DNA from 4 places in the Paenibacillus sp. sgz302191 genome. Region 1 is predicted to be linked to each of the others. Evidence: riboswitches for the same ligand, from Rfam matches in the RefSeq annotation. Region 1 holds a riboswitch; each other region holds the start of a gene.
What was found. A riboswitch is a leader RNA that binds a small molecule or an ion and turns the genes downstream of it on or off. The one in region 1 is predicted to bind cyclic di-AMP.
Positions count from the first base shown of each region.

Region 2: linked by a shared signal. The riboswitch ahead of AC3G2T_RS26555 (hypothetical protein) and the one ahead of AC3G2T_RS07075 (APC family permease) in region 1 are both predicted to bind cyclic di-AMP.
Region 3: linked by a shared signal. The riboswitch ahead of AC3G2T_RS10125 (stalk domain-containing protein) and the one ahead of AC3G2T_RS07075 (APC family permease) in region 1 are both predicted to bind cyclic di-AMP.
Region 4: linked by a shared signal. The riboswitch ahead of AC3G2T_RS37335 (C40 family peptidase) and the one ahead of AC3G2T_RS07075 (APC family permease) in region 1 are both predicted to bind cyclic di-AMP.

Region 1 is NZ_JBYLHY010000004.1:70,041-74,831, forward strand. Features, by position in the region: gene AC3G2T_RS07060 (hypothetical protein) at 1-350, opposite strand, end outside; gene AC3G2T_RS07065 (helix-turn-helix transcriptional regulator) at 519-1,454, shown strand; gene AC3G2T_RS07070 (DinB family protein) at 1,531-2,031, shown strand; cyclic di-AMP (ydaO/yuaA leader) riboswitch at 2,837-2,994, shown strand; gene AC3G2T_RS07075 (APC family permease) at 3,137-4,791, shown strand, end outside.
Region 2 is NZ_JBYLHY010000023.1:8,372-13,162, reverse strand. Features, by position in the region: gene AC3G2T_RS26560 (beta-galactosidase) at 1-1,511, opposite strand, end outside; cyclic di-AMP (ydaO/yuaA leader) riboswitch at 1,998-2,181, shown strand; gene AC3G2T_RS26555 (hypothetical protein) at 2,191-2,487, shown strand; gene AC3G2T_RS26550 (class I SAM-dependent methyltransferase) at 2,917-3,693, opposite strand; gene AC3G2T_RS26545 (hypothetical protein) at 4,375-4,638, opposite strand.
Region 3 is NZ_JBYLHY010000005.1:359,708-364,498, forward strand. Features, by position in the region: gene AC3G2T_RS10115 (PspA/IM30 family protein) at 797-1,432, opposite strand; gene AC3G2T_RS10120 (LiaF transmembrane domain-containing protein) at 1,458-1,763, opposite strand; cyclic di-AMP (ydaO/yuaA leader) riboswitch at 1,924-2,072, shown strand; gene AC3G2T_RS10125 (stalk domain-containing protein) at 2,082-2,873, shown strand; gene AC3G2T_RS10130 (polysaccharide deacetylase family protein) at 3,050-3,754, shown strand; gene AC3G2T_RS10135 (GNAT family N-acetyltransferase) at 3,813-4,791, opposite strand, start outside.
Region 4 is NZ_JBYLHY010000054.1:638-5,428, forward strand. Features, by position in the region: gene AC3G2T_RS37325 (HD-GYP domain-containing protein) at 1-394, shown strand, start outside; gene AC3G2T_RS37330 (hypothetical protein) at 544-978, opposite strand; gene AC3G2T_RS37335 (C40 family peptidase) at 1,102-1,575, opposite strand; cyclic di-AMP (ydaO/yuaA leader) riboswitch at 1,579-1,716, opposite strand; gene AC3G2T_RS37340 (hypothetical protein) at 1,917-2,735, opposite strand; gene AC3G2T_RS37345 (M1 family metallopeptidase) at 2,751-4,751, opposite strand.

The DNA of each region.
Region 1 (4,791 bases):
TCGCAGAACCGCATGTTCGGGTTGTGGCCTCCCTGCAGCGGAATCACCACCTGATTCCGGCCTTGGCCGCCGGTTACGACAACGAACAGCCTGGAAAAATACGAGCCCGCAGCGTCCGCCTTCGTTCCGCCCAGCGCCACCAACTCCGGCTTGCCGTCGCCGGTCACATCGATTTCTCTCGTCTGCAGCAGCAGGCCTTGTTCCGCCCCCGCCCCCGCTCCCGGCCCCGGGGTTGACGGCTCCCGGCGCTCTTCCGCCGCTGCCGCGTTTATCCCCTGCAAGGCTAAGCCGCTTAATAACACTCCGACCGCCGCTGCATGCAGGGCGGTTTTCGCTATTTTTCTGAACAATGCGCTCCACTCTTTTCCTTTTGAATTCGTAGCGGTCTTATTTTTTCTAATTTTTCCATCAACTATTCGGAATAAGGATGGGCTTTGCAAATCTAATTTCCAAAAGGATTCGCCCATCCCCGAATCGAATTGATTGAGAACTAAAATTTTATGGATGAGGTGCGACCATTGAAGCTTGATCGTCTGCTTGCAATAACGATGCTGCTGCTGAACCGTAAACGAATCTGCGCCAAAGAGCTGTCGGAGCGCTTTGAGGTATCGCTGAGAACCGTATACCGCGATGTGGAAACGATCAATCAGGCGGGCATTCCGATCGCCTCTTATGCCGGCGCAAACGGCGGCTATGAAATTATGGACCAGTACCGGCTGGAGCGGCAGTTTCTCACGCTTGAGGAGCTGCAATCGATTATTACCGGGCTCAAAGGCATCCGCTCCAGCATCGGCGAGCAAGAAATCGGAGGCCTGCTGGACAAAGTAGGCGCGCTGGTCGCCAAGTCCGAGCAAAAGACGGTGTCCGAGCTGCACAATCACCTCGTCATCGATATGAATCCGTGGCACAGAAGCAGCGCCGAAAAAGAGAAGCTGCAGTCGCTGCGCCACGCAATCCGCCAAACGAAGCTTATCCGCTTTCAATACACGACATCCCAAAGCGAGCTTTCCGAGCGCACCGTCGAGCCTATGGGCATCGTCATCAAAGGCTTCGGCTGGTATTTGCACGCCTACTGCCTGCTGCGGGGCGATTACCGCGTCTTCCGCTTATCGCGCATGAAGGACATCGCCATGCTTCCCGAGACGTTCGTGCGCAGGCCCGAGACGCTGGAGACGCTGTCCTATAAGATAGGCAAAAGGCCCGAGGCGTCCTACGTCAAACTCCTCCTGCACATGCAGCCGAATGTCCGCGCTCAGGTGGAAGACTACTTCCATCCCGAGCAAATTACGGCTCAGCCTGACGGCACGCTGCTCGTCACCGCGGTCCAGCCTGACGAGCCCTGGCTGTACGGCATGCTGCTCAGCTACGGCCCCAGCCTGCGCATTCTGGAGCCCGCGCACATCGCCGGCATCGTCAAAGAAAAAGCGCAGCAAGTCGCCGCGCTCTATTCCTAAAAAACACTGACAACCTGTTGTCAGGGAGGCTCCTTTATACTAAGGCTATTACGCATAACAAGGAGGCTTCTCCCCCATGATTACATCGATTCAAGCGTTCGCAGCCGAATGGAGCAACGAAACCAAAACCACACAGCGCGTGCTGGACGCGCTCACCGACGCATCTCTGAGCCAGGGAAGCGAGTCGAACTTCCGTCCGCTGGGACAGATCGGCTGGCATATCGCCACGACGATCCACGAGATGCTTTCGCGGACAGGCCTGCAGTTCCAGGCTCCCGAAGGCGAAGAAAAAGCCCCCGCTTCCGCCGCGAAGATTGCTGATACTTACCGCGCCGCTTCGCAAGCGATGCTGGATGCCGTGCAGTCGCAGTGGACGGACGCCAAGCTCCACGAGTCCACCGACATGTATGGCGAACAGTGGCCGAACGGCCTGACGCTGCGCGTCCTCATTTCGCACGAAATCCATCATCGCGGCCAGATGATCGTACTGATGCGGCAGGCCGGACTGTCCGTGCCGGACATCTACGGGCCGACCCGCGACAACTGGATCGAGTGGGGCAAGCAGCCGGTCCTGTAGGAGCCGTCCCCGAGCCGCCTCAGCGCGTTGATCGAGTCGCGACACATGGCCGACCGACCGCCGTCATGCAGCGCAACACCGCGCGCTGGGAGCTGCGCGCGGTGCGTTTGTGTGGGGCGCTGTTGCTGCTCTCGGTGCGTTTGGACGGGGCGCTATTACTGCTCTCGGTACGTTTGTGCGGGCGAAGTTGCTGCTCTCGGTGCGTTTGTGCGGGCGCTGTTGCTGCTCTCGGTGCGTTTGCGCGGGCGCTGTTGCTGCTCTCGGTGCGTTTGTGCGGGGCGCTATTTTTGGGGGAACAGTCGCTTTTCCTGGGCGGGCAGCCGCTTGATAGGGGAAAAGCCTGCGAAAGTGCAGGTTTTTTCTGCGAAATTGGCTTATTTGGGCGAAAAGCCTGCAAAAGTGCAGGAATTTTCGCTGAAAGTGAACCTGAGCCCGTGTCCCCGCTGAAAAGCCTGCACTTTTGCAGGAATTCTTCGTAGGCAGCGATCAGTGACGCAAATTCATGTATTTTTGCAGGTTTTCTTGATGCAGCCAGGCAGATTGGGGCTATCACCTCATGACGCAGGTTTTTTTTCAACAACCCGATGCGGTCCGGGAAATATTCCGGACCGCATCTTTTTTCAATTTTCACGAAAACGAATGAAAATGCTATCTTGAGTGCGAAAATGTAAGATTCGCGTTTATGTAAACGCTATCTTTAGGTTTTGTGATATGCTGCCGGGTATTTAAAGCCAACTTCCAACCTTTACTTAAGTTCCTTTCAGGCGTATTATTCAAAACGTAGTTCATTTAGTACAATCATATGAATCCTTTATCGCTGAATTTCCTAAGGAAAACGGGGGAACCAATGAGGCGTTCATTGCCTTTGGGGTGAATCGCGTACGGACGGCATCCGTGCGTGTAGGGCTACTCTCAGAGTCCGAATCCGACAGCTAACTTCGTAAGCGTACTATGGGAGAGGGATGAATCCGTGCTGCTTATTTCGTGAGCCACAGGGTCAGACCCTGTGGTTTTTTGCTGCCAAAAATAGCCCTGCGGCAGTCGCGGACAAGTGAAACTACTTAATTCAGGGGAACATACAGGAAAGCGCCGGTGGAGGGTAACTATGGTAAACAGATTAAAAAGAATGCTGATCGGGAGACCGATGAAATCCCACGAAATCGAGGACGAGAAGCTGACGAAAATCAAAGCGCTTGCCGTCCTGTCATCGGATGCGCTGTCTTCCGTCGCTTACGGCACCGAGCAAATTTTGCTCGTTTTGATGACCCTCGGCTTTGCCGCCGTTTGGTACTCCATCCCGATATCCATAGCCGTATTGGGGCTGCTGACCATTCTGGTCCTGTCCTACAGGCAGACCATATACGCCTATCCGTCGGGCGGGGGCGCGTACATCGTAGCCAAGGATAATCTTGGCGTAGGCACAGGGCTGGTCGCAGGCGGGTCGCTGCTGGTCGATTACATTTTGACGGTAGCCGTCAGCTCGTCCGCGGGCACGGATGCGATTACGTCCGCTTTTCCGGCACTGCACGATCATCGCGTGCTGATTTCTTTGGTCATGATTTTATTTCTTACGATCATGAATTTAAGAGGCATTGCCGAATCCGCATCGGTTCTCGCACTGCCGGTCTATTTGTTTGTCGCCGCCATTTTTCTTCTGATCGTATCGGGTCTGTTCAAGTACCTCACGGGCGGCATTCATGCGGAGGTTCCCGAGATCGGAAGCGTTGTGAGCAATGTGAGCTTATTTCTGCTGCTCAAAGCTTTCAGTTCCGGCTGCTCCGCGCTGACCGGGGTAGAGGCCGTGTCCAACGCGATACCGAACTTCAAAGCTCCTGCGGAGAAAAATGCGGCCAAAACATTGATCGCCATGGGCGCCATTCTGGGCAGCATGTTCATCGGCATCAGCCTGCTTGCCTACTGGTACGGAATCAAGCCGTCTCCGGAAGAAACGGTCGTTTCGAAAATCGCCGAAGCCACGTTCGGACGCGGGGTGCTGTACTACTGCATTCAGGGCGTGACAGCGCTCATTCTCTTCCTGGCGGCGAATACGGCTTACTCGGCTTTCCCGCTGCTGGCCTTCATGCTCGCCAAAGATAAGTTCATGCCGCACATGTTCAAAGTCCGCGGAGACCGTCTCGGCTTCTCCAACGGGATCATCATGCTGGGCGTACTGTCCGCTTTGCTGGTCATTCTCTTTCACGGGAATACGGAAAACCTGATCCCGCTTTATGCAGTCGGGGTGTTCATTCCGTTCACCTTATCCCAGTTCGGCATGATGGTTCGCTGGATCAAATTGAAGCCTGCCGCGTGGATCGTCAAGTTCATCATCAATACGATCGGGATGATCACTACGCTCACGATTACCCTGATCTTTATTTTCACCAAATTCAGCCAGGTTTGGATGGTTTTCATCTTTCTGCCGATCGTCATTTTCCTGTTCTTCCGCATTCACAGCCACTACATGAACATCGCTAATGAATTGCGCGTAAATCTGGAAAAGGATAAGCCGGAAATCAAGGGAAGCACCATCGTCATTCCCGTTGCCGGCATTACCCGGGTCGTACTCAATTCCATCAGCTACGCCAAATCGTTAACCGATAATGTCGTTGCCGTCTACGTCGGCTTTGACGACGATGAAATTCACAAAATGGAAGAAAAATGGGAAGAGTGGAATCCCGGAGTCCGACTTATCGTGCTGCGTTCCCGCTACCGGAGCGTCATGAAGCCTCTGATCAAATTTATCGAAACCGTGGAGTGGAA
Region 2 (4,791 bases), on a different contig from region 1:
AACATGGAAGGCTCGTTGATCAAGTCCCAATGAACGTTCGTAGTCTGCGCATGCCTGGAGACGACGGCCGCAATGAACCTTTTCTGCGCTTCGACGCTGCGCGGGTCGAGGTACGGATTTACGCCTTCCCACGCCTCCGGCGTGAATGCGAAGAAGTTGAACGTCACTTCGATATCGTGCCTTTTTGCGGTCAGAATGAAAGCGTCGATCGCCCGCAGCACTTCCTCGTAAGGATGGCCGTCGACGAACATCACCTGACGCCATGCGGACCAAATGCCTGTGCGGATCAGGTTGATGCCCGCCTTCGCCATTTGCGCGATGTCTCGGTCCCACACCGAAACGTTCGGCAGGAACAAAAACTTGCGCGCCACATCGCTGGTCATATAAGTCATGCCGACGACAGGCAGCGGACGCCCGTCCTTCACAAAATAGTCGCGGCCTGCCGACATCGGCTCTCCCTGGCGGAGAAGCTCCGCATCGTAGCCCCAGAAGCCTTGGCGGAACAAGCGGACCTCTCCCGTATTGGCGACGGCTTTGCACTCTGCCGTATAATAGCCCGCTTCCAGATCGACAGGCACTTGAAACCGCCGGTACGAAAGCTCGCGGGAAGCGTTCATTTGCACTTCGGCCGACCAGACCGGTTCGGTACCGTCCACTTTGCCGACCTTGATCGAGAACGTCCAGGAGGCATTGGCCGAAGCCGAAAGGGCTCCCGCCCGGTTCCCCAAAGTTTGCAGCTGCACGGTCAGCGCAGCCCGATCCCCCGGATCGTAGCAAGCATAGTTGGGCTTGAACCAAATTTCCGTAACGCCTCTTTGGACAAATGCGGCCAGATCGGCGATCAGCGAAGCACCGCCTTGCGACCAGAAGGCGCTATCCGTCAGCAGGTTCGCCAAAACCCAGCGCCCGCCGGCAAAAACGCCCTTCGTGTTTTCGATCAGAACGACTGGGGCGGCGACTTCGCGGCCTTCTGCCGAGATCCCTTTTAAAAGCGGAATCATATGCGCATCCATAGGTCCGCTGGAACCGATCTGGCCCGGATGATCGTCCGAACGCGTAACGTGCAAAGCAAGACCGACGGTCGGCTGCACCGCAATGAGCGATTCGCGGCCTGCCAGCAGCGGCAGCTCGTCGTGCGCCGCATACCGCGCAATTGGAGCAGGATCGACAGGCAGCGCTTCGTGAATATGCAGCTTCTGATGGTAAACCGTTTGCTCGGCTTCCTGCTGCCAGCCGTTTTCGCCGCGATAGACAGGCACCTTGAACGGCACGCTGCCTACATGGACGATCCCTTTGCCCCTGCCGGCTAAACTTTCAATCGCCGTCCACGCATCTTTCGGAAAATATTTGCCGTGCAGATGAACGAACCCTTCCGCCCCCTCCAAAGCTTGCGCCAGCTCAGCAGCGGCAACCAGGCGTCCCGCACCGGCAAGCTCCTCCAACTGCACGCGCTCCGGGCGGACTCCTTCATAAGGAAAGTCAGGATCGTAAAAAATAACCAATTGGCTCATAAGTTCATCCTCCATAGGTACGCCGCTCAAAGCGCGCCTCCGATGTTATTATTGTTAGCCTAACAAATAATCGTTATGTACATAATGTAATCACTTTTCGCAGGAAGGTCAATGATTTTTTGCCAAAACAACGTTCACTTCCGTTTTTTTGTTATTTTGTTATCATAACGGACAATCCACGTCTGTCTTTTTGCTGTAAATTCACCCGCAAACCTCGATCCGTTCCGTACCGGACTAGCTCAGCAGCTCCATGCACCATATGGTCGACCGACCGCCGTCATGCAGCGCAACACCGCGCGCCGGGAGCTGCGCGCAGCAGCATTAGCGTCCCATCGCGAGCGGCAGCGCCATAAGATATGAAAACAGATCAAGTAAACGTTGCTTTCATCCGCTAGCGGCAAAAATCGGGCAAAAAAACGCGTTTTTGCGGTTTTACTTTCTTCCGCCTCAGGCGTATCATTCAATTATCCGACTGCCGCAATGCGGCGGATCGGATCGTTTAATCCCGCAAGGGAACGGGGGAACCGACACATGCCAAAGGCGTGCTTGTATCCGTGAGAGGCAAGCGCCAGCCGGCGGCATACGGGGTGAATCCTGGCTAACCCCAGGTAGGGCAACTCTCACGGCCCGAATCCGGCAGCTAACCTCGTCAACGCAATGGAGAGAGGACGGATGCGCGATGTTTAGCAAACTTCATCAATTGGAACAAATGGTACCCGAGAAAAATAAAGATATTGCGCTGTACGCCAAACACGTCATTGAAGCGCTGGATCAATTCGAAGACCACCACCGCAAGCTCGTCGCCGCACAAGCCATTGCCGGCATCAAGCAAAACGGCGAAGTTGAATCGGCCTTTTACGAGACGATCCGGAACATGAAAGACCATCTGCTCGCAACACTGGAATGGACAATCGAAGATCTCCAGCACAAAGGCGACAAAAACTATAAAAAGCACTTTGTCGACGGTGTGGAGTAAGTTGAAAAGAGCGCAAAAACCTCCAGTCCCGCTTAACCGGCGAGGCTGGAGGTTTGTTTGCGGTATGGTGCGGCGCGGCATGGCGTGGCAGTTGACAAACCGCGGAAGTTCAGACCGCCCGCTAGAGCTGGCGGGTCATTGGCAACGAGCTGAAAGCCTGCAAAAGTACAGGCTTTTTCGCTTAAAACGACCCGTTCGGAGGAAAAACCTGCAATTGTGCAGGAATTCCCGCTCCTAACAGGGCCGAGCCCCGGTTTTAGCGAAAAAACCTGCAGATTTGCAGGAATTTTCCCCCTGCACGGGCAGCGTGGAGCAAAAAGATGTATTTTTGCCGGCTTTGCGATGCCAATTGGGTTGGGACGCTGTTTTGAATGGTGGTGTGTAGAACGTGCAGAACATATCGTTGGAACTTTGGCGCCCCTGTCACCCTTAGGACTCGCGAACGGCCAGTACGCGAACCCGTACATAGTCCGCGCTCCAGGCGCCGTTCGCGTAGAGCCGCGGACGCAGCCGCTCCTCGGCGCGGCGCAGAGCCGTTTCTTTGACGTCGTCCGCGAGGCCGTCAAAGAAGAAGTCGGCGAAGGTGTCGATCCAAAGCCGCATGCCTTGCTCCCCGCCCGAAAGCGCCGTCGGGCGGGCAAAATGCTCGGCGCAAGCAACGCGGAAGCCGTGCGCCTCCAGCAGCGTGGTATATTCCCCGATACTCGGGAAATACCACGGATTCCGCGCCTGGGCATCGATGCCCAGGCCTTGCAGTGCCTCCGCGATCGCCTCTGTGATCGCGGCGATATTGCCCTTGCCGCCAAATTCGGCGGCAAAGCGCCCGCCCGTCCGCAGCGCGAGCCGGACGGTTTCCACCGCCGCTTCCGGCGGCTTGATCCAATGCAGCGCAGCATTGGAGAAGACGCCGTCGAAGCGGCGCGGGCTGCGGTAGGCGGTCGCGTCCGCCACCGTGAATTCCAGGCCCGGGTATTTGGCCCGGGCCTGCGCGATCATCGACTCGGAGAAGTCGATGCCCGCGGGTTCTGCGCCGAGCCGCGCCAGCTCGGCGGCAAGGTCTCCCGTGCCGCATCCGAGGTCGAGGATGCGTTCTCCGCGCTGCGGCGCCAGCAGCGCCAGCGCGGTTTGGCCGTAGCCGGAGACAAAGCTCATGTTGGCATCATACTGCGCGGCATTCCAATTTTTCGCGGCTTGTTCTTCTGTCATGGAATCATCCCTGCTTTCTTGTGCATACTAGGCTGGCTAACGTTAGTTGGTTTTATTATACTCGCCACACTTATAATTACTAATATATAATAACTCTTATTTTCATAGATAAAACCTATAAGTGTTCGAGAAGTCTATCCGACGAACTCGGTAGAAGGTATGTGCAAGCGAGTTGGCGGTTTCTACCCAGCGCTAGCGGCATATATGCAGTTTTGTTCATTAAGTCCGCACAAAAGCAACTCCGCCCGACAGACTCCTGGTTGAACGCTACGAAAATAACGTTCATTCAGGACGACCAGTTAGTCTGTACTATGATCCGTAAGTTCCCGGCACTGACGAACTGGTCTAGGAGCTGGTCTAGCGTTATTAGCATTTCCCAGTTGAACGTTCGCAAAAAACGGTCATTCAGGGCGAGCGTTATTCGCCTTTATTTCTTCGCGGCTGCGTTGTAACGAACCTGAGCGTCGTTGTTAAGCTCCTCCATCGTTCATTCGGGTGGTTTTCCCACGAAATAAGGCTGCCTCGGTGCGTTACATGCTGAAAAGCCTTCTGGGAGCACGTTTAAGACTTGTATGGTTCGTTACAATTTGTTTGGCCGCGAACTTGCGTTATTGTAACCCACTACTGCTTCAGCCGCAAGCAGGCCCGATCAAGACGGGAACTGCCTCTAGCCTCTACGCTTCACAAATAAGACAGGACGATCGAAATCGCCACACCCCCGAGGGAGATCCAAAATAAATAAGAGCGGGCCAGTCTACGCAGGCTTTTGTCCTGCCGGTCGATGACCGTTTTTTTGCGCGAGCCGCTTTCGCCGGTTTCTCCCTCCGTCTCGTCCGAAATCTGGGTGCGCCAATTGATAAATTGGAAGCCGATCCCGCTGACTACCACGGAAATCATCAACAAAATCAACGAACCCATAAAAAGTTTATCCGAAATAGACTGCATCCTCTTGCCTCCTGTCCCGTTTCTCCCAAACGACCGCCCTGCCCTGAAATGATTTCATCACCCGGACGAGCCGCGCCATCGGTACGGGAGTCTTGGTGTTACTATTATACTTCAAATGGGATAAACCTCTATCGGTGTTTTTCGAAAATGTGA
Region 3 (4,791 bases), on a different contig from region 1:
TTCACCGAACACATGGACTCAAATTCACTTTCAGCGAAAATTCCTGCACTTTTGCAGGTTTTTCGTCAAAACAAGCCGATTCTGCGAATAAAACCTGTACATTTGCAGGTTTTCTCCCTACCAAGCTGTCCCTGGCCCAGTTGTACAGTTCCACAACCTGCACCGGGAGAGGGGCGCGCCCAGAAAAAGCGGCTATGGACCCAACCGGTTCCCCTAACCCTCTCGGAATGTCGCGACTTTCTCGGGCAGCCTGACTTTTGCAGGTTTTCTTCGCCCGACCAGGCAGTCGGACAGATGGGTGATCTATATCTTTCCAGTGCAGCATTCCTGCAAGCATCAGCCTGCCCAAAAACCCCCACGTTAGAGGAGATAGTCACAATCTGCCCGTCTGCACGAAAAAAACCTGCAAAAATACATGAATTTACGTCCTTGACCGCTGGTTACGATGAATTCCTGCAAAAGTGCAGGCTTTTCAGCGAACACGTGGGCTCAAATTCACTTTCAGCGAAAATTCCTGCACTTTTGCAGGTTTTTCGTCAAAACAAGCCGATTCTGCGAAAAAAACCTGTACATTTGCAGGTTTTCTCCCTACCAAGCTGTCCCTGGCCCAGTTGTACAGTTCCACGACCTGCACCGGGAGAGGTCGCACCGCGCGCAGCTCCCAGCGCGCGGTGTTTCGCTGCACGACGGCGGTCGGTCGACGGGCGCGCCCAGCCTCGGCCTTTATTTGCGCGCGGTTACGCCAAGGGGGCCCCTCCCGCTTTCCTCGTGCGCCCAGCCAATGCACGGCCCCGCGCTACTTCGCGCGCGGGCCGCCTCTCTCGCCGCTGCTGCGGCTCTGCTGCCACTCCTTCTGGAGCTTCACGCGCATCGTGCGCAGCTCCTGCTTGACGTTGCAGCCCGCCTCCTTCAGCGTCTCGGCCGACATGCGGCCCGCTTCGCGCAGCCCTTGCCAAGCCTCGCGGCCCGCGTTTTCCAGCTCGCGCAGCGTGTCGCGGGCCTGGGCCCCGTGCAGCCCGCCATGCGGCTGCACATCGTCCGCAGCGGCGGCGCGCAGCCGCTGCAGTTCCTCCGCGAGCGCCAGGACTTCGTCCTGGGAGCTCGCGTACTGCGTGCGGTAGTGCCCGCACGCCGCTTCCAGGCGCAGCTTCTCCTGCAGCGCCGCCCGGGCAAGCTCTTCCTCGCCGGCGCGCATCGCCAGCTCGGCCTGCTCCGCGCGGAGCCGAGCGAGCTCCTCCGCGTTCACAAAGTGCTGACGCAGCTCGAACGTCCGCTGCAAAGTCTCTTCGTAGCGCTGCTCCAGCGCCCGGATCCGCCCGCTTGCTCCCGTCTGCGAGCCGAAGCCCCCTCCTTGCTCATTCATCGAAAAGCGCTCGGCGGTATCGTGCCAAGCCGTTTCAGCCATTTTACCGATTCTGTTCAATACCTTCATTAACCCCACCCCGGCCTATTTAAGTTTACAGATCGAACCGATCCGAATGCGTGCGTCTGCCCAGCAGCCTGAATCCATAGCCGATCAGCACAATCGCCAATGCGAACGCGATGAAGCCCGACAATTTCACGGCCAGGATCAAAGCTCCCGCGGCGGCGATCAGCCAGCCGATCTTCTTCCCGTTGCAAATGCCGACATAGCCGAGCCCAACCATCGAAAGCGGCAGCAGGTACCCCATAAGATGAAGATGAATTCCGATTATATGGGATGCAATGATCAAGCCGACCGCAATAAAAATCAAGGCTAATCCTCTATTGCCTTTCATGGACATGCACGTTCCCGCCTTTCGCTCATTCCTTATGCTACTAGCGTATACAAAAGAGACAAGAAGCAAAACGGACCCGCGACTGTTTTTCGACCTGGACCAAAGTCTAGGTATTTCTCAGACCTTCCACATTTTGGCCGTTGTTTCAAGCAAAATACCAATGTTAAAATAATTGGAGCCGAATCCGGTGTGTTCCAGCATCGGTACGGGGGACGATTTAATTGGGGTGAATATTTGCTGATTGTCGAAGCAGACTAGGGAGAACCTTCTTCCCGAACCCGTCAACTAACCTCGGAGGCTTTAATAAGAAGGAGGAATAGCGAATTGAATACGGCTATAAAAGGACTCGCTGGCCTTGCTGTATCTATTACAGTTCTGGCAGGAGGCTTTCTTTCGCCGCACCATGCCAAAGCGGCCGAAATGGAAGTAAAAGTGCAGGTAGACAATGACCTTGTCGGTTTTCCGGATGCACAACCTTATTTAGACACGAATCATTCCACGCAAGTCCCCATTCGCTTCGTAACCGAAAAACTCGGCTATACGGTCCAATGGGAAAAAAAGGGCAATCAAATTAAAGTAACTTTAAACAACGGCAAACATACGATTGCATTGGCATCAGGCGATCAAAAAGCGGTCATCGACAACACCCCCGTCGACATGGGCACCCATGCCGGGTTTCAGGACGGCAGAGTGTTCGTTCCGCTGCGATTCATTTGCGACGCTTCCAAAATTCCGATTCAATGGGATGCGGACAGCAAAATGGCCATCTTAAGCAAAGACGGAAGCCAATATGCGCCCAAGTTTGAAAGCTTTAAAGCAACCGCTTACTCGGCCGATCCTTCCGAGAACGGCGGCTTCGGCGCCGTCGACTACATGGGAAATCCGCTGGCGCTGGGGACAGTCGCCGTAGATCCGACGGTCATTCCGCTCGGCACCAAGCTTTACATCGAAGGCTACAATTTCGACGGACTGCCGGTAGGCGGCATGTATGCCTATGCAACCGACACAGGCGGTTCCGTAAAAGGCAATCATGTGGACATCTTTATCCCCGGCTCCAAAGAATCGCTGCAGCAATTCGGCATCCAAAACGTGAAAGTGTTCCGCTTGCCCAGTTAATTTCGGCAAAGCAGGTCCTTGGAGATCCTATTCTCCATGGGCCTGCTTTTTGTATTTGAGCGAATTTGCCTCACAAATATTGCCTCTTTTCCTCCGCATAGGTTCGGTTGGCAGGTCAGACAATAACCTCAGACTGTTTGGAAGCAAGCCTGCTTCAAACTTTAAGGGGGAGACTTATGCCAAAACTCCATCGCATGATGATTGCCGCCGCGCAGCTTGCCGTCGTTTTGAATGTGACGACCGCCGCCATGCCGGTGCCGCAAAGCGAGGTCGTTTGGAATGTGCAGACCGATCAAAAGCTGGTCGCGCTGACGTTTGACGACGGGCCCAATCCGGTGTATACGCCCCAATTGCTGGACGTTCTTAAGCAGTACGACGCGAAAGCGACTTTTTTTGTGCTCGGCAAGCGCGTGCAGATGTATCCGCAAATCGCCATCCGGGAAGTGAACGAAGGGCATGAGATTGCCAATCATACGTACGATCATCATTATTTGAAACATGTCAGCCCGGACAAATTGAAAGAGGAGATCGAACAGACGCAGGAAATTATTTTCGACATTACCGAGCAAATTCCTCACGTGTTCCGTCCGCCCGGCGGCTTTTACGATCAATCGCTGATCGAATTGGCCAAGCAGGACCGGTTCACGGTTGTGATGTGGTCCTGGTACCAGGATACGAAAGACTGGCGGAAGCCGGGCGTCGACAAAATCGTCCGGTCCGTGCTCAATAACATTCATAACGGCGATATTATTTTGTTCCACGACTTGCAGGGAGACTGCTCGCAAACGGTGGAAGCTCTCAAAATCGTGCTGCCCGAGCTTAAAAAGCAGGGCTATCAATTCGTAACGGTCACCGACCTGATTTCGAAAATGAACAAATAAGCAGCGCAAAAAGACGGCCTCACGGTTCATCGTCCGCTGCGCCGCCTTTTTCCGTTATTTAAAAGAAATCCGCCAAATATGTAGTCCGTTCGGGTATCGCCGAGTCCAGCCGCCTAGCCGTCGCAGGGCTGCCCTGCAGGCGTTCCGTCTCCGCCAAAAAGACGGCTTTTTGATAACCCATAAACAAAGTGGTCAGCGTTTGTATCGAACAACTGAGCAATTGCTCCTCATTCGGCAGGACGCTCCCGGAGAGCTTCACTACTTCCACAGCGCCGGTTTGTGCATCCGCCCGCACTTGAAACACGCCGTTGTTCCATTCCGCATGCTCGTCAGCGACCCGCAAGTACAGCGCCTCCTTGATTCCGTCCGTCCGGAACGGGTACTGGGCCAGGAACGATTCCACATCGACGATTCTGGCCATGAAGTAAGGAACTCTCTCCTGCTTGAATGCCGGATTAGGCACCAAAAACGGGAGCGCGTCGTTCACAGGGGCTTGGACAAGCACCTTGTCGATCATCGAATCGTGATCCGCTATAAATTTCCACAATCCGCGCCGTGCCTCCTCGTCCAGAAACACAAGCTCATGAATCGTCATGATTTTGTCCTTAACCTGATAAAACACATAGCCGGTATGCTCATTGCGGGCATTGAGATGGACGCCAACCGTTCCTTTTTTAAACTTGAACCAGCGGTTGTTCCACCATTTCAGGTCCCGCTTCAGCATGCCGTTATAGCGGACCGCGTGCTTTTCATAAATCGGATTCAAAATCTCCGGATCTTTCCCGATGCGCATCACCCTGCTGCCTGCGGCCGCTTGAAAGCGGGGGAGCTTGTCGTGCGTGATTTCGTATTTGCAGTATTCCGAATACATTTCCCAGCCGAATTTGCGGTAAAACTCAAACTTGAACGGATGCAAAAAGGAGAGCGTCTGACCTTTCTCTTTCATCTTTTTCAATATGAGAACGAGCAGCTCGGATACCATGCCGCCCCGCCGGTATTCCGGCCATGTCGCTACACCCGAGATGCCGCCCATTGCA
Region 4 (4,791 bases), on a different contig from region 1:
ACCGGATCAAATTCTGTTGAAGGATTCGGCGCTCACCGACCAGGAATGGAAAATTATGCAGCAGCATCCCGTTTTGGGCTCCAACATGATGATGGCGTTCACCGATTTGGACCCGAAGATCGCGGAAATCATTCTGTATCATCACGAACGCTGGAACGGCCAAGGGTATCCCAGCGGACTAAGCGGCGAGAACATTCCTGCTTTTGCCCGGATTTGTGCAATTATCGATGCTTTCGACAGCATGGTTTCCGACCGTCCGTACCGCAAAGGCTTATCGATCAACACGGCGGTACAAGAACTTTTGTCACACAGCGGGACGCAGTTTGACCCGGACTATGTAGCCCTCTTTTTAAGTTTGTCCGAATCGTTTCCGGACGTATATCCATTCAAATAAACCGGCCGAGACGGCGGCAACGACTCGATATTAACGTTAAACAGGCGTCTATGTCAATAAATAAGCCGACGGCGCGGCGCTTCCGAACAAAATCCCCCCGGACTTTCCCGAAAGGACAGTCGGAGGGATTCTTTTTTGCGCAAAGAGAGCTACTGTTTTTTAGCGATTTTGGTTAAAATGAGCTGTTTAAGCGAAGCGTCGCCTTCTATGGCTTGTTCTTTATATTCAAACTCTACCTGATCGTCTTTCTTGAACTTTTGCACGGCATCTGCCGTACCGTCTCCCAACTGGAAAGCGGCGGCTTTCTCGTTCACGATAAGCTCGATCGTACGCGGATCGGCCAGGCCTACATAGCGTCCCGTTCCTTTTTTCACGGCTGCTGCATCCGCCTGCGTCGTTGCGGACGGGACAGGAGTAACTGTCGGGCTGACTGCCGGACTGGCCGCTGCTGACGGTTCCGGCGTCTTCGCGCTGTTATTCCCGGAGGGGGCATCGCTGCCACAGGCTGCCAAAGCCAGCGTCAGCGCGCTGCTGACCAGCAAGCAGGCCAACTGCCGCTGCCGGCTTTTTTTCGTCTTGTTCATTTCATCACCTCATCTATTGGACGCGGCAGATAAGGTTATGGTTTAGAATAGAAAAAAGCCCTGCAAGCCGCTCAAGAAACGAGCCGTGCTTTGCCGGGGCTTTTTTCGCGTAAATTAATCGAATTACTTGGATTCAGCAGTCAGTTGGTTGTAAATATCGTCCCACAAAACGCGGCGGGCCGATACGTACCGTTTGGAGTAATAAGACTCACTTAGTTTGTTCTTCATAACACCTTTATCGGTAGCCGAGTGAATGAATTCACCGTCTCCCAAATAGATGCCTACGTGAGAAATACCTTTGCCGTCTGTGTTGAAAAAGACCAAATCGCCTTTGCGCAAGTCCTTTTTATCAACCCAGATGCCTTCTTCGTCTTGAGCTTTGGAACTATGGGGAAGGTCGATACCGAATTGCGCGAACACGTAAGCGGTAAATCCGGAGCAATCAAAGCCTTTCGTTGTCGTACCCGCATACTTGTACGGAGTTCCGAGCAATCCGTCAACCGTTTCATCCAAAGTGGATTGTGCTGCGAAAACACTTCCTGCACCAATACTCAAACACAAAACAAGACTGACAACGAGAGCAACAACCTTTTTCAACTGCTTGTCTCCTTCCGGTGCCTACGAGGTTAGCTGGAGGGTTCGGTTGAAGGTTCCCTATGATCCCTGTGTTGCGAGATCAATTCACCCGGAATGGTTCCCCCGTTTCCCAAAAAATCGGGAATTCGGCATGAAATGTTGGTTTATTTTTCCTAGTGCTTAGGATTCGGCATAAATATCTAAAATCCTCCTTCCAAGTGCACTATTCTATAAAAATATGTGAAATAGTTCGGAAAATAGACAAAAAAAAGCCCCTTTTTCAGGGGCTTGAGCATATTTTCCGATATTTGGGCGTTTTTCGCTGAATATTGCTCATAGATTTAGAGAGCGGCGGGCGTTCGCTACGAATTTGCTTTGGCGGACCACAACTGATATTGAGAGGCTAGTACCCACATTTGCAAAAATATGTTGAAAAGCGGGAACAGCTGATAAATGAGAAGGGCAATCAGACCTGCCCAGATGTAGGAAGCGATGACGCTGACACCCGTCAATAGTCCCGACCCGATCAAAAGCAGCAGAGCGATGCCGACGATAGGAAGCAGGTGCCGGACAAAGGCGAGCAGGGTGGAGAGAATTCCGCTTCCGGCAGCGAGCGCGAACTGCAGATGCATGAAGAGGAGATGCATGAGAAATCCGTATGCAAGCATTCCGGCCAGCCATGGCAGCATGTCAACGGCGGCGTTCTCGTAAGATCCGCTTTGCGCAAAGATCGACTCGGCCTCCGGGATCAGCCAGGCGAGGGGAAGCAGTGTCAGCGCGATCCGTACTGCGTAGCAGAGGAAAAAGGAGAGCCACATCTCCGATATGCCTTTAAAGAAGCGGTATCCCGCATTTTGGTCGGTGTGGATCAGCGAATAGTAGATGCCGGCGTTCAGCAGCGGCGTAAGCAGCATGCGGCTAGCGAGAAGCACCGCCAGCCACCATAAATAGGAATGGCTCAGGTCCGTTTTGAGCAGTTGAAACTGGCTTTCGGCCAGGAACAAATGCAGCGTCTGCTTGGGCTGGCCGTTTCCCGGAAAGCGATGCATGAGCGGCACGAGCACCGATTGCACCATTTTATAGAGGAGGGCTCCCCAACCCATTTGATACAGGAACAGCATGATGACCGCAAAAGGCTGCCGCAGCGCCGCCCGATAGCCGGACTTCATATAAAGAGTCATGCAGCGTTCTCCTTTCTACCAGGCTACCCAGCCGGAGATCGTTTGTAAAAGCTGAATGATGCCGAGGTTCAAACGTATTTTCCATTTGGGGTCTATCCGGGCCGACATGAAATTGTTGATATGCTTATTTTCCAGCACGAGCGAATAGCCCGGATCGATGCGAACCCACTCGACGGGAGCCGCATTCGTCAACTTGTACTCGATGCTGCTCTCCGCGCCGTTCCAGACCTTATCCAGTACGGTGCCATCGGTAAAATGGAATTGAATCGGCACCTCCGGGGAATTGCCACCCCGTTTGGAGATCAGCACGGTGCTCTCATATCCGGGTTTGCCGTCTGCCAGTGCCGCAGGCTTCACTTGAATCCGATCAACCGCAAAGTCCATCATCATGCTGCCGTACACATACTGGTTGAAAAAATCGTCCCATTTCGCTTTGGTGACTTCCTCCACAACATGTTGAAAATCTTTGGTCGAAGGATGCTTGAACTCCCAGCGGTGGAAGTAGGTCGTCATGATGCGGTCCATCGTCTTGGCGCCGACCTGCTTTTCGATGGCTTTCAGCACCAGCTTGCCGTGTATGTACACATTATCCGCATATTCGCCATGCCCTTTGTAATCCCAGGCATTCAGTTTAAGCGCGTTGGGCGAGGTCACATAGCTGGCCTCTACAGGCAGATTCGGCGAAACGCCGTATTCCGCCTCCATGACTTTGTCCTCCGCGTAGGAGGTGAAGCCTTCGTCCAGCCAAGCTTCTTCGAACTCGTTGGAAGCGACGAGGCCGTAAAAAAATTGATGGCCGATTTCATGAACGACCACCCGTTCCAGCTCCAAATCGGGCTTCTTGTCGCTGGCTCCCCATGCGGTGACCAAGGTCGGATACTCCATCCCGCCTGCGCCGTTGCCGCCTTCCGGAGGGACGACGATGGAGAGCGTGGAGTAAGGGTACGTACCGTACCACTGGCTGAAGCGGGAAAGCGCCTTTTTGGCCGCGTACATGTAGCGGTCTTTTAAATTTTGATGCTTCGGGTCGAGGTAGAGCTTGATTTTGACACCGGGTACCTGCGCCGTGGCGAACGGCTCTTCCACGTATACGAAGTTCGGCGAAGCCGACCAGGCGAAATCGTGCACGTCCTCGGCGTAAAACTGGTAGGTTTTCGTGTTGCTGTCCGACACCGGGGGTTTTACAGGGAACCCCGTCGCGGCGACAATATAGTTGGACGGCACTTTGATAACAACGTCATAGATGCCGAAATCGGAGTAAAACTCCGAGTTGCCATGGTACTGATGGAGGTTCCAGCCATCGGCCGTGCGGCCTCTTGTTCCCGCCGGCTCATACGCGGCGATTTTGGGGAACCACTGTCCGGCCATGACGAAATCGCCGACATAACCCATTCGCGCGAAGGCTGCGGGCAGCTTGACGAGAAACTCCGTTTTGAACGTGACCCGCTCGCCGGGGCCCACCGCTTTGGGCAGAGGCAGCTTAAGCAGGGTATGGTCGTCCTTATTGCCGTCATCGGGCTGAACAAACTCCATGCGCATGCTTAAGTCATTGCCGTCCAAAGTTTTGACCGATAAAAGCTCCATGCTGCCGATGCTGTCGGCTTTCGCTTTGTCTTGACGCAGTTTGCCTCCCGACTCGCGCATAAAAGTCGTCTTCTTGGATTGGAACGCATTCGGATATAAATGCAAATACAGTTCTTGCACAGGCGTACCGCCCGGGTTCTCCCAGGTTATCGTTTGCTGTCCTTTAATTTGCCTGGTGTCGGCCGCATATTCCACGTTCATGTGATACTCGGCAATTCGGTAACTGAGCGGTTCGGGAGCCGATTTCTCCGGTGCTTGGGCGGATTCGGGCTGCTGCTTGGCCGGCGTCTGCGGAGCCGGTTCTTCGAGCGCTGCAGGTATCGCGGGCTTGAAAGTGGATGGGAGGAGCGATTCGGACAGCAGAACTGCACCTGCGGCGAGCAGCACGACGAAGGCCCACTGCACCGTGCGGTTTTTGAACAATGGATTCATGATATTCACCCCGTTGACAAGCATCTACAGCATGTATATG